3 regions of the Amycolatopsis sp. NBC_00348 genome follow, and region 1 is predicted to be linked to each of the others. Evidence: riboswitches for the same ligand, from Rfam matches in the RefSeq annotation. Region 1 holds a riboswitch; each other region holds the start of a gene.

The links. A riboswitch is a leader RNA that binds a small molecule or an ion and turns the genes downstream of it on or off. The one in region 1 is predicted to bind S-adenosylmethionine.
Region 2: it holds a riboswitch for S-adenosylmethionine, as region 1 does, so the genes downstream of both, OHS58_RS03010 (aminotransferase class V-fold PLP-dependent enzyme) here and thrC (threonine synthase) in region 1, are expected to answer to the same signal.
Region 3: it holds a riboswitch for S-adenosylmethionine, as region 1 does, so the genes downstream of both, OHS58_RS31045 (methionine ABC transporter ATP-binding protein) here and thrC (threonine synthase) in region 1, are expected to answer to the same signal.

Annotation. Positions count from the first base shown of each region.
Region 1 covers NZ_CP107994.1:285,042-288,308, forward strand. Annotated here, with positions in the region: gene OHS58_RS01205 (ComEC/Rec2 family competence protein) at 1-223, shown strand, start outside; gene thrC (threonine synthase) at 286-1,551, opposite strand; SAM riboswitch class I at 1,564-1,697, opposite strand; gene holA (DNA polymerase III subunit delta) at 1,834-2,814, shown strand; gene rpsT (30S ribosomal protein S20) at 2,866-3,126, opposite strand.
Region 2 covers NZ_CP107994.1:626,908-630,174, forward strand. Annotated here, with positions in the region: gene OHS58_RS03000 (potassium/proton antiporter) at 1-311, shown strand, start outside; gene OHS58_RS03005 (M23 family metallopeptidase) at 1,066-1,716, shown strand; SAM riboswitch class IV at 1,810-1,924, shown strand; gene OHS58_RS03010 (aminotransferase class V-fold PLP-dependent enzyme) at 1,963-3,267, shown strand, end outside.
Region 3 covers NZ_CP107994.1:7,111,395-7,114,661, forward strand. Annotated here, with positions in the region: gene OHS58_RS31040 (DHA2 family efflux MFS transporter permease subunit) at 1-562, shown strand, start outside; gene OHS58_RS31045 (methionine ABC transporter ATP-binding protein) at 627-1,640, opposite strand; SAM riboswitch class I at 1,848-1,938, opposite strand; gene rsmA (16S rRNA (adenine(1518)-N(6)/adenine(1519)-N(6))-dimethyltransferase RsmA) at 2,100-2,939, opposite strand.

The DNA of each region.
Region 1 (3,267 bases):
GCTGCCGGCCTTCCTCGCCGCGGTGGCGCCGCGCGCGGCGCTCATCAGCGTCGGCGCGGGCAACACCTACGGCCACCCGAGCAAGTCCACAGTGGACACTCTGACGGCGTTGGGCGCCTTGGTGACCCGGACCGACGTCGACGGCGACACAGCTGTGGTCCCGGACCCGTCAGGCCCGGCGATAGCCCGCCGGGGCGAACCGCGCGGCCCGCCTCACCGCTGACTTCCGTTGCCCGGCAACGCGTTCCCGCCGGGGCGCGCGTGGCTAGCCCCGGCGGGGAGACGTCAGTAGCCGAGGGCCTTGTTCACGGCCGCGGCCGAAGCCGGCACGGTCGCCTTGGGGCCGACGTGGTTCTCGATGGCGTCGAGGGTCTTGAGGCCGTCGCCGGTGATGAGGAGCACCGTCTCGGCGTCCGGGTCCAGCTTGCCCGTCTCGATGAGCTTCTTCGCCGTGGCGACGGTGACCCCGCCGGCCGTCTCGGTGAAGATGCCCTCGGTGCGGGCCAGCAGCCGGATGCCTTCGACGACCTCTTCGTCGGTGACGTCCTCGATCGAGCCGCCGGTGCGGTTGACGATGTCGAGCACGTACGGGCCGTCGGCCGGGTTGCCGATCGCCAGCGAGCGGGCGATGGTGTCCGGCTTCACCGGCTGGACGACGTCCTGGCCGGCGCGGAACGCGGCCGAGACCGGCGAGCAGCCGGTGGCCTGGGCGCCGAACACCTTGTACGGGCTGGCGTCCACCAGGCCGAGCTGGCCCAGCTCGCGGAATCCCTTGTCCACCTTGGTGAGCTGTGAACCGGAGGCGATCGGCACGACGATCTGCGGCGGGATCCGCCAGCCGAGCTGCTCGGCGACCTCGAAGGCGAGTGTCTTCGAGCCTTCGGAGTAGTACGGGCGGACGTTGACGTTCACGAAGGCCCAGCTCGGGTGCTCACCGGCCAGTTCGGTGGCGAGCCGGTTGACGTCGTCGTAGTTGCCGTCGACGGCGATCAGGTCACCGTCGTACACCGCGGTGGTGAGGATCTTGGCGCGCTCGAGGGACTTGGGGATCAGCACGACCGACTTCCAGCCCGCGCGCGCCGCCGCGGCGGCGACGGCGTTGGCCAGGTTGCCGGTCGAGGGACAGGCGAGCACCTCGAAGCCGAACTCGCGGGCCGCGGCCAGCGCGACGGCGACCACGCGGTCCTTGAACGAGTGCGTCGGGTTGCCGGTGTCGTCCTTGACCCACAGGCGCTTGAGGCCGAGCTCCTTGGCCAGGCGGTCGGCGCGGATCAGCCGCGTCGAGCCGGGCTCGGTGTTCGGGATCTCTTCGATGTTGGACGGAACCGGGAGGAGCTTCTTGTAGCGCCAGATGTTCTTGGGGCCGGCCTCGATGTCTTCGCGGCGGACGCGGCCGAAGTCGTAGGCGACCTCGAGCGGCGAGAAGTCTTCGGCGGAGACGAACTCGGGGGCGAGCGGCTGCCGGTGGCCCTCTTCCTTCGACACCAGTTCGACGGCCGGTCCGAGATCCGGGGTCTTGGTGGTGGAGGTCGTGCCGAGGGTTGCGGTCATCGCGAGGTTCCTTCCTCATCTGCCCCGCCGAAGCGGGCCGGAATTGGCACCGTGGTCGTCAGCTATCCCGCGATCGCGGGATGACAGGCTGTACGCCGGTTGCCGGGGCTTCGTCGGGCCGTTCCCTCTGCCCCTCTGGATGAGCGGTATTCAGTTGTCGGAGCGCGCGAGAAAGCGCGCCGCCTCCAGGACACCGTACGACATGGCACTCGGGCCGTGCCATGGTGGCCGCTCGACATCACCGGAGCGGGCGCACGAAGCAGCAAGTGAGAAGATTCCCGGGTGACCGCGCAAGCCACCGCCCCGGCCCCGCTCCACCTGGTCCTGGGTGAGGAAGAACTGCTGATCGAGCGGGCCGTCCGCGAGACGCTGGCCGCGTCCCGCGCGATCGACGCGACGGCCGAGCTGACGCGGGCCCGGGTGTCCGATCTCACAGCTCCCGAGCTGGCCGAACTCGTCAGCCCGTCGCTGTTCAGCGAAGGCCGGGTGATCGTCCTCGAGTCGGCGCAGGACATCTCGCAGGAGCTGGCCGACGCCGTGACGTCGTACCTGAAGGACCCGGCGGCCGGGATCGTGCTCGTCGTCGTGCACACCGGCGGCGGGCGCAGCAAGGCGGGCAAGACGCTCCCGGCGGTGCTGAAGAAGGCCGGCGCCGAGGTGACGGAGTGCCCGAAGCTGACCAAGCCCGCCGAGCGGGAGCAGTTCGTGCGCCACGAGGTGCGCCGGGCCGGCGGCAAGATCGACCCGGCCGGGGTCGCGGCGCTCATCGACGCCGTGGGCTCCGACCTGCGGGAACTCTCCTCGGCCGCGATGCAGCTCGTCGCGGACGCCGGCGGGGCGGTCGACGCGGACGCGGTCCACCGCTACCACCGCGGCCGCGCCGACGTGACCGGGTTCGCGGTGGCCGAGAAGGCGGTGAGCGGTGACCGCGCGGCCGCCCTGGAGTCGCTGCGCTGGGCGATGCAGCTCGGCGTCCCGTACGTCCTGGTCGCCGACGCGCTGGCCGACGCGGTCCGCACGATCGCCCGCGTCTCCGGCGCGGGCCGCGGCAACCCGAACCAGCTGGCCGGGGAGCTGGGCATGCCGCCGTGGAAGGTCCGCAAGGCCCAGGGCCAGTCCCGCGGCTGGAACCAGGACGGCCTCGCCACGGCGATGCGGGTGGTCGCCCGGCTGAACGCCGAGGTCAAGGGCGTCGCGGCGGACCCGGGTTACGCGCTGGAACGCGCGGTCCTGCAGGTGGCGGCGGCCAAGGGCGACCGCTGAACATGAAGAAAGCCCCGGCCGGGGCCGGGGCTTCTCCAGAGATCAGCTCGCTCAGAGCGAGTTGACGCGCTTCGCGAGCGCCGACTTCTTGTTGGCGGCCTGGTTGGCGTGGATGACGCCCTTCGAGACGGCCTTGTCCAGCTTCTGGGCGGCGTCGCGCTGCAGCTCGACGGCCTTGGCCTTGTCACCGGAGTCAGCGGCTTCGCGGACCTTGCGGATCGCGGTCTTCACCGAGGACCGGATCGCCTGGTTGCGCTGACGCGCCTTCTCGTTCGTGGTGATGCGCTTGATCTGCGACTTGATGTTGGCCATGAGGCGCTCCTGCTTTCACTCGGTGAGATTCGCCGCCGCGCTGGTGTGGCCCCGCTGAAGCGGGTTTCCTCCATGACGGAATGCCGCACGGCAACGAGCAACAACTTTAACAGCCCGGCCCCGGCCCGCCGCGAGCGCGTC
Region 2 (3,267 bases), 340 kb from region 1:
CGTACGAGATCGACGTCGACTCCGCACCACTGGACGAGCTGGGCGCCGAGCTGCTGCAGGTCCGCATCCAGCCGGGCTCGAAGCTGCACGGCGTCTACCTCTCGGAGCTGCGCTTGCCGGTGGGCGCGACGGTGAGCCTGGTCGTGCGCGCGGGCTCGGGCTTCACACCGCAGAAGACGAGCCGCCTGCAGGAGCACGACCAGCTCCTGGTGGTCACGACAGCCACGGCCCGCGACGACGCCGAGCGCCGGCTGCGCGCGGTGGACCGCGCCGGCCGCCTGGCCCGCTGGCGCGGCGAGTCGGGCATCTGACGCGGTTCGCGGTTTGCCGGCTGGTGCCCGCTCTGTCTCGCGGCGATGTCGCTCGCTGGGGTGGTTGGTGATCGAGTCGGGCCGCTGGGTCGCGCGGGTCGTGGCTGATCGGATGCTCGATCTTGCCGGTGTGTCGCCCGCGTCGGTTTGCTTGAGGTGAGCGGGGCTGATCGCAGGTTGCTTGCTCGGGCCACCGTGCCGTCTGCGTCGGCTTTGCGGTGAGCGGGGCCGATCGCGGGTTGCCTGCTTGGCCACTGTGCGGTCCGCTGGGGTCGCCGGCGCTGCGAGTCGGACCGCTGGCTCGTTCGCGGGTTGGGCGGAACCGTGTCCGCTCGGCTCGGCATCGCCGCCGGGCTGTCCGCGTCGGTTTGCTTGAGGTGAGCGGCGTCGATCGCGGGTTGCCCGCTTGGCCACCGTGCCGTCTGCTGCGCTCGGCGGTCGCGAGCCCGGCCGGCCGCGAGTTGTCCACATCCACTCCAGTTGTCCACAGATTTCCGGCGCGCACGTTTTTGCAGGTCAGCGGCGGTAGACTGGACAGGGGACGCCCCCCAGGGAGTGGTGGGGGCTGCGTTCGGGGCGGCCCGTTGTCCGGTGCCTGTCCGCTCTTCGCGTCGACCTGGTGATCTTTTCCCGTGAGGGTGAGTGATCCTCACAAAAACCTCACCTGATCTTCCCTGCGTTCCCTCTTTTGGCTTACTCTGCGCTCCATTAATTACCTCGAATGGGTGAACGTAGAGCCAAAGGAGTACGCCGGGTGACGAAGCGATACGTGCGTGGGGCCGGGCTGGTCGCGGGGATCGTCCTGGGTGTGGGGCTCGCCGCCGCTCCGGGGGCGGCCGCTGAGGTGGGGCCCTTTCCGGTGCTGGCGCTGCCGTTCAAGGCCGGCCAGCAGGTGTACTCCGCCGGCATCCACTCCGACGATGGCAGCACCGGCGTCGAGAACGCCCTCGACCTCAGCCCGGCCGACAAGACCGTGCGGGCGCCGCTGGCCGGGACCGTGCACCTGCAGCACTGCGCGGGCGGTGACTGGGTGACCATCGACCACGCCGGCGGGTGGCGCACCGGGTACTACCACATGGAAGGCATCAAGGTCACCGACGGTGAGCAGGTCGAGGCCGGCGACGTGCTCGGCTCGACCGGCAACGCCCTGCCGTGTGGTGGCAGCAGCACCGGGGCCCACGTGCACTTCACACTGTGGACACTGCCGGACGCGGCCGACTGGGACGGTCTCGCCTACAGCCAGGTCTCGACCACCGTCGCGGCGGCGCACGGTGAGCCGATCGACGGGAAGACGTTGGGCGGCTGGCTGTTCACGGCGGGCGCGGACCAGTACGCCGGCACCGCGACGCACCTCTCGGACCACGCCGTGACGCAGCTCCCGGGCCGTTTCCGCGCGAAGATCTGACGCTTCTCCATTCCTGCTCGACTTGTGGTCGGTGTCTCAGAATGTGCGGTGGGGGCTGGTCGTCACGCCGATTCTCGGTTACCTTTTGAATCAGGTCATGAGTGCCAGCGTCAAGCCCCGGCTTGCTGGCCGGCAACCCTCCTACCGCGGTGGGGTGCCCCGGGTGAAGACCGGGCCGGTCGCGCCGTGCGACCGGCAAGCGCGGGCCCCTCGCCGGGGCCCCCCGGAACGCCGAGGAGGCTAACGATGACTCTCGCCATCGACCGCACCAGCACACAGACCCAGGAAACCCTTGCGTCCCAAGGGATCCCCACGGTCGCTGGTGCCTCGCTGCGAGTTCCGCTCGTCACCGGCGGAGACATCGGCTACGCCAATCTCGACCACGCGGCCAGCGCGCCCTGTCTCGACGCCGTCCGCGTGGCCGTCGACGAGTTCCTGCCCTGGTACGCGAGCGTCCACCGCGGCGCGGGCTTCGCCTCGCAGGTCTCGACCAAGCTCTACGAGCGCACCCGCGCCACGCTGCGCAGCTTCGTCGGCGCGCGCCGGACCGACACGGTCGTGTTCACCCGCAACACCACCGACTCCTTCAACCTGCTCGCCCGCAGCCTCCCGCCGCGCACCGCGGTGATCGTGTTCGACACCGAGCACCACGCCGCGCTGCTGCCGTGGCAGGGGCCGAACGTCCGGCGCCTGCCGACCCCGCGCACCCGGCTCGCGGCGGTGTCCGCTGTGGACGAAGCCCTCGCGGAATCCCCGCAGGGGCCGCGTTTGGTGGTCCTCACCGGAGCGTCCAATGTGACCGGTGAGCTGCTTCCGGTGGCGGAGATCGCCGCGGTGGCCCGCCGGCACGGCGCCCGCATCGCCCTCGACGCCGCCCAGCTCGCGCCGCACCGCAGGATCGCCATGCAGGACCTGGACGTCGACTACGTCGCCCTCTCCGGCCACAAGCTGTACGCGCCCTTCGGTGCGGGCGCGCTGATCGGCCGCGCCGACTGGCTGCGCGCCGCCCGGCCCTACCTCGCCGGCGGCGGCGCGACCAAGCTCGTCACCGAGGACGCCGTCGTCTGGAACACCGGCCCGGAGCGGCACGAAGCCGGTTCGCCCAACACCGTCGGCGTGTACGCGCTCGGCGTCGCCTGCGAAACCCTGAGCCGCAACTGGGCCGCCGTCGAAGCGCACGAGCAGGCCCTGCTCGTGCGGCTGCGCAGGGGCCTCGAAGGCATCCCGGGCTGCTCCGAGCTGCGGCTGTTCGACGCGCCGGTCGACCGCGTCGGCACGGTCAGCTTCGTCGTCGCCGGCTTCGACCCCGGCTGGCTCGCGGCGGTTCTCTCGGCGGAGTACGGCATCGGCGTCCGCGACGGCGCCTTTTGCGCCCACATCGCGGCCAAGCGCCTGATCGGCGTCACCGGCGGCGAAGGGCAGCAGGCGGTGCGCGTCAGCCTCGGCCTGGGCAGCACCGAGGAGCACGTGGATCGCGTGCTGCTGGCGCTGCGCCAGATCGTCGCCCGCGGCGCGCGCTGGGGGTACACGAAGGCGGGTGGCCGCTGGGCC
Region 3 (3,267 bases), 3.9 Mb from region 1:
GTCGTTCGGCGCGTTCGGGATGTTCCTGTTCCTGACGTATCAGCTGCAGGTGGTGATGGGCTACGGCGCGCTCGCCGCGGCGCTGGCGTTCCTGCCGACGCTGGGCGCGAACCTCTTCGCCTCGACGCAGCTGTCGGGACGGTTGCTGGCCCGCTTCGGCCCGCGTCCGCTGCTGGCGGGCGGGCTCTTCGTGCTGGCGGGCGGGTTGCTGCTGGCCACCCGGTTGACGCCGGACTCGTCGTACGCCGCGGTGATCCTGCCGATGCAACTGCTGCTGGGCCTGGGCGCCGGGCTGTGCATGCCGGTGGTGCTGAACGTCGCGACCCGCGACGTCGGCGCGCGGGACGCGGGCGCCGCGTCGGCCTTCGTGACGACGTCGCAGCAGGTCGGCGCGTCACTGGGGACGGCGACGCTGAACACGATCGCCACCGCGGCGGCGGCCGGGCTCACGACGTCGACGGCGATCGTCCACGGCTACACAACAGCCGCGGCCTGGGCGGCGGCCCTCGTCGCCATAGCCGCGCTCACCGCACTCCTGCTCCTCCCACGCGGCACCCGCTGAAAGCCGTGAAGGCCTCCTTCCCGGCCATAAGAGCCGGTAAGGAGGCCTTCACGGACGTTCGGGGTCAGGCTGCGGCGACGCCCTGGGGGCCGCGCGCGGTGTGCGTGACGTGGCCGCCGCGCTCGGCGACCCACGCCAGCGCGGCGTCGGCCCGCTCGCCGCGGACGCCGAGGCGGAACCGGCCGACCGGGGTGTCGCCGATCCGGGTCAGGCCGCCGCCGATGGTGGCGAACTCGACGTCGAAGCGGCCCGCGGCCTCGGGCAGCAGCGCGCCGACCGAAGCGAAGCCGACCAGCACGACGTCGACCGAGCGGTCGTAGCGCGAGGACTGCGAGCGGGTGGTCTCGATGGCGGGCAGCAGCGCCTGCGCGGTGCGGCTGGCCGGGTTCGAGATCAGGTCGAGCACGGAGCCACGCTCGACGACGGTGCCGTCTTCGAGCACCGCGACGTCGTCGCACACCCGGCGGACGACGCTCGCGTCCGGCGTCGTGATCACGATGGTGACACCCAGTTCGGCGCGGGCCCGGTCGAGCACGGTGAGCACCGCGCCGGCCTCCTCCGGGTCGATCCCGGCGGTCGGGTCGTCGGCGAGCAGCACCGCGGGGGCCGCGGCCAGCGCCTTCGCGACGGCGACGCGGCGGAGCTGCCCCTCGGTGAGCTCGCCCGGACGCTGCGCGGCGCGCGGGGTCAGGCCGACGAGGTCGAGCAGCGAGCCGACCTTGCTGCGGCGCTGCGGGCCGTCGACGCCCAGCTGCTCCAGCGGGGACGCGATGTTGCCGGCGATGGTGCGCTCGGCGATCAGCTCCGGCTTGGTGCCGACGACGCCGAGCTGGCGGCGGATCTCGCGGAGCCGGCGGCCGTCGAGGGTGCCGGTGTTGAGGCCGTCGAGCCGGACGACACCGCGGTCCGGCCGCTCCTGCAGCGCGATGCACCGGGCGAGGACGGACTTGCCGGAACCGGCCGGGCCGACGACGCCGAACAGTGAGCCGGCCTGGACGTCGACGCTCACGTCCCGCAGCGCGACGACCGGATTTCCGTTGAGGGCAAAGGACTTGGACAGGTTTTCGACGGTGATCACGAAGGCTCCAGAAAACGGGGCGCGCAGATAAGCGCGTCCGGCCGCAAGCGAATGTCCGTCCTCTATGGACGGTGCATGAAGAAGAGGTGTGACGGGTCGAGCAAGCTCAGTTGGAGCGTCGACATGCGGTCACGGAGCGGCGACCCTCGTCGACAACGCGGCGTTTGGTCAGCAGCAGCGGGCGAGCAACCCTCTTCATCGGGACGGCCTCCATCGGTCCTGGCGGTAGCACCTGCCCTGCGGAGGGTGGTTGCTGCGACTTCGGCGAGCCAGGTCTCTCAGTCGCTCGGGATGGACGTACTGAGTAAAACCGATCCCGAGGAGCGAAAGCAAGCCTGTTGGGCCAGATCACACGACTGGAGGTGTCCGAATCGCGGGAACAGCACTCAGGAAGACTTATTTCGCCGCGACGCGCACGCTCCGGCGTCGGCGGGCACCGTCAGTTCCACTGAGGACGCGTCACCGGACGGCGGCGAGCCGGGCGAAGTCGTGCACGTCCAGCTGCTCACCGCGGGTCTTCGGGTCGATCCCGGCGGCCACCAGCAGCTCGCCGGCCCGCTCGGCCGACCCCGCCCAGCCGGCGAGCGCGGCGCGGAGGGTCTTCCTGCGTTGTGAGAACGCGGCGTCCACGAGACCGAACAGCCGATCCCGGTCCTCGGACGCCGGCGTCTCCCCGCGCTCGAACGCGACGAGCGCGGAATCGACGTTGGGTACCGGCCAGAACACCGAGCGTGGCACGGCGGCGACCTTGCGCGCCGGGCCGTACCAGGCGAGCTTGACGCTCGGGACGCCGTAGATCCGGCTGCCCGGGCCCGCGGCCATCCGGTCGGCGACCTCGGTCTGGACCATCACGAGGCCGGACTTGAGGGAGGGCACCTCGGCGAGCAGGTGCAGCACGACCGGCACGGCGACGTTGTAGGGCAGGTTGGCCACGAGCGCGGTGGGCGCGGCGGGCAGGTCGGCGTTCGAGACGCGCATGGCGTCGGCCTCGAGGACGTCCAGCCGGCCCGCGACGTCCGGCCCGCGTTCGGCGACGGTCTTCGGCAGCCGTTCGGCGAGCTTGCGATCGATCTCGACGGCCACGACCCGCGCCCCGGCGGCGAGCAGCCCGAGAGTCAGGGACCCGAGCCCGGGCCCGACCTCGAGGACGACGTCGTCCGGCCCGAGGTGCGCGAGGTCGACGATCCGCCGCACGGTGTTGGGATCGTGCACGAAGTTCTGCCCGAGCTTCTTGGTCGGCCGCACGTCCAGCTCGGCCGCCAGCCCGCGGATCTCGGCAGGTCCCAACAGTTCAACCACCGGACGAGCCTACCCAGGACAACCCGGCCCCCTCTGCACGCCCGCCCGGAGTCCCACACCCCAGCGGGTCGACCCACGTACCCGGCCAGTCGACCCACGTACCTGGACGGTCGACTCGCGTACCTGGACGGTCGGCTCGCGTACCCAGACGGTCGGCTCGCATACCCAGACGGTCGGCTCGCGTGATCAGCAGGCCGACACGCGTGATCAGCAGGCCGACACGCGTGATTGAGCGGTCAACACGCGTGATTGAGTGGTCGACACACGTGATTGAGTGGTCGACACACGTGATCGCAGGCGGAACCGACGTGATCAGACCCGTGACTCA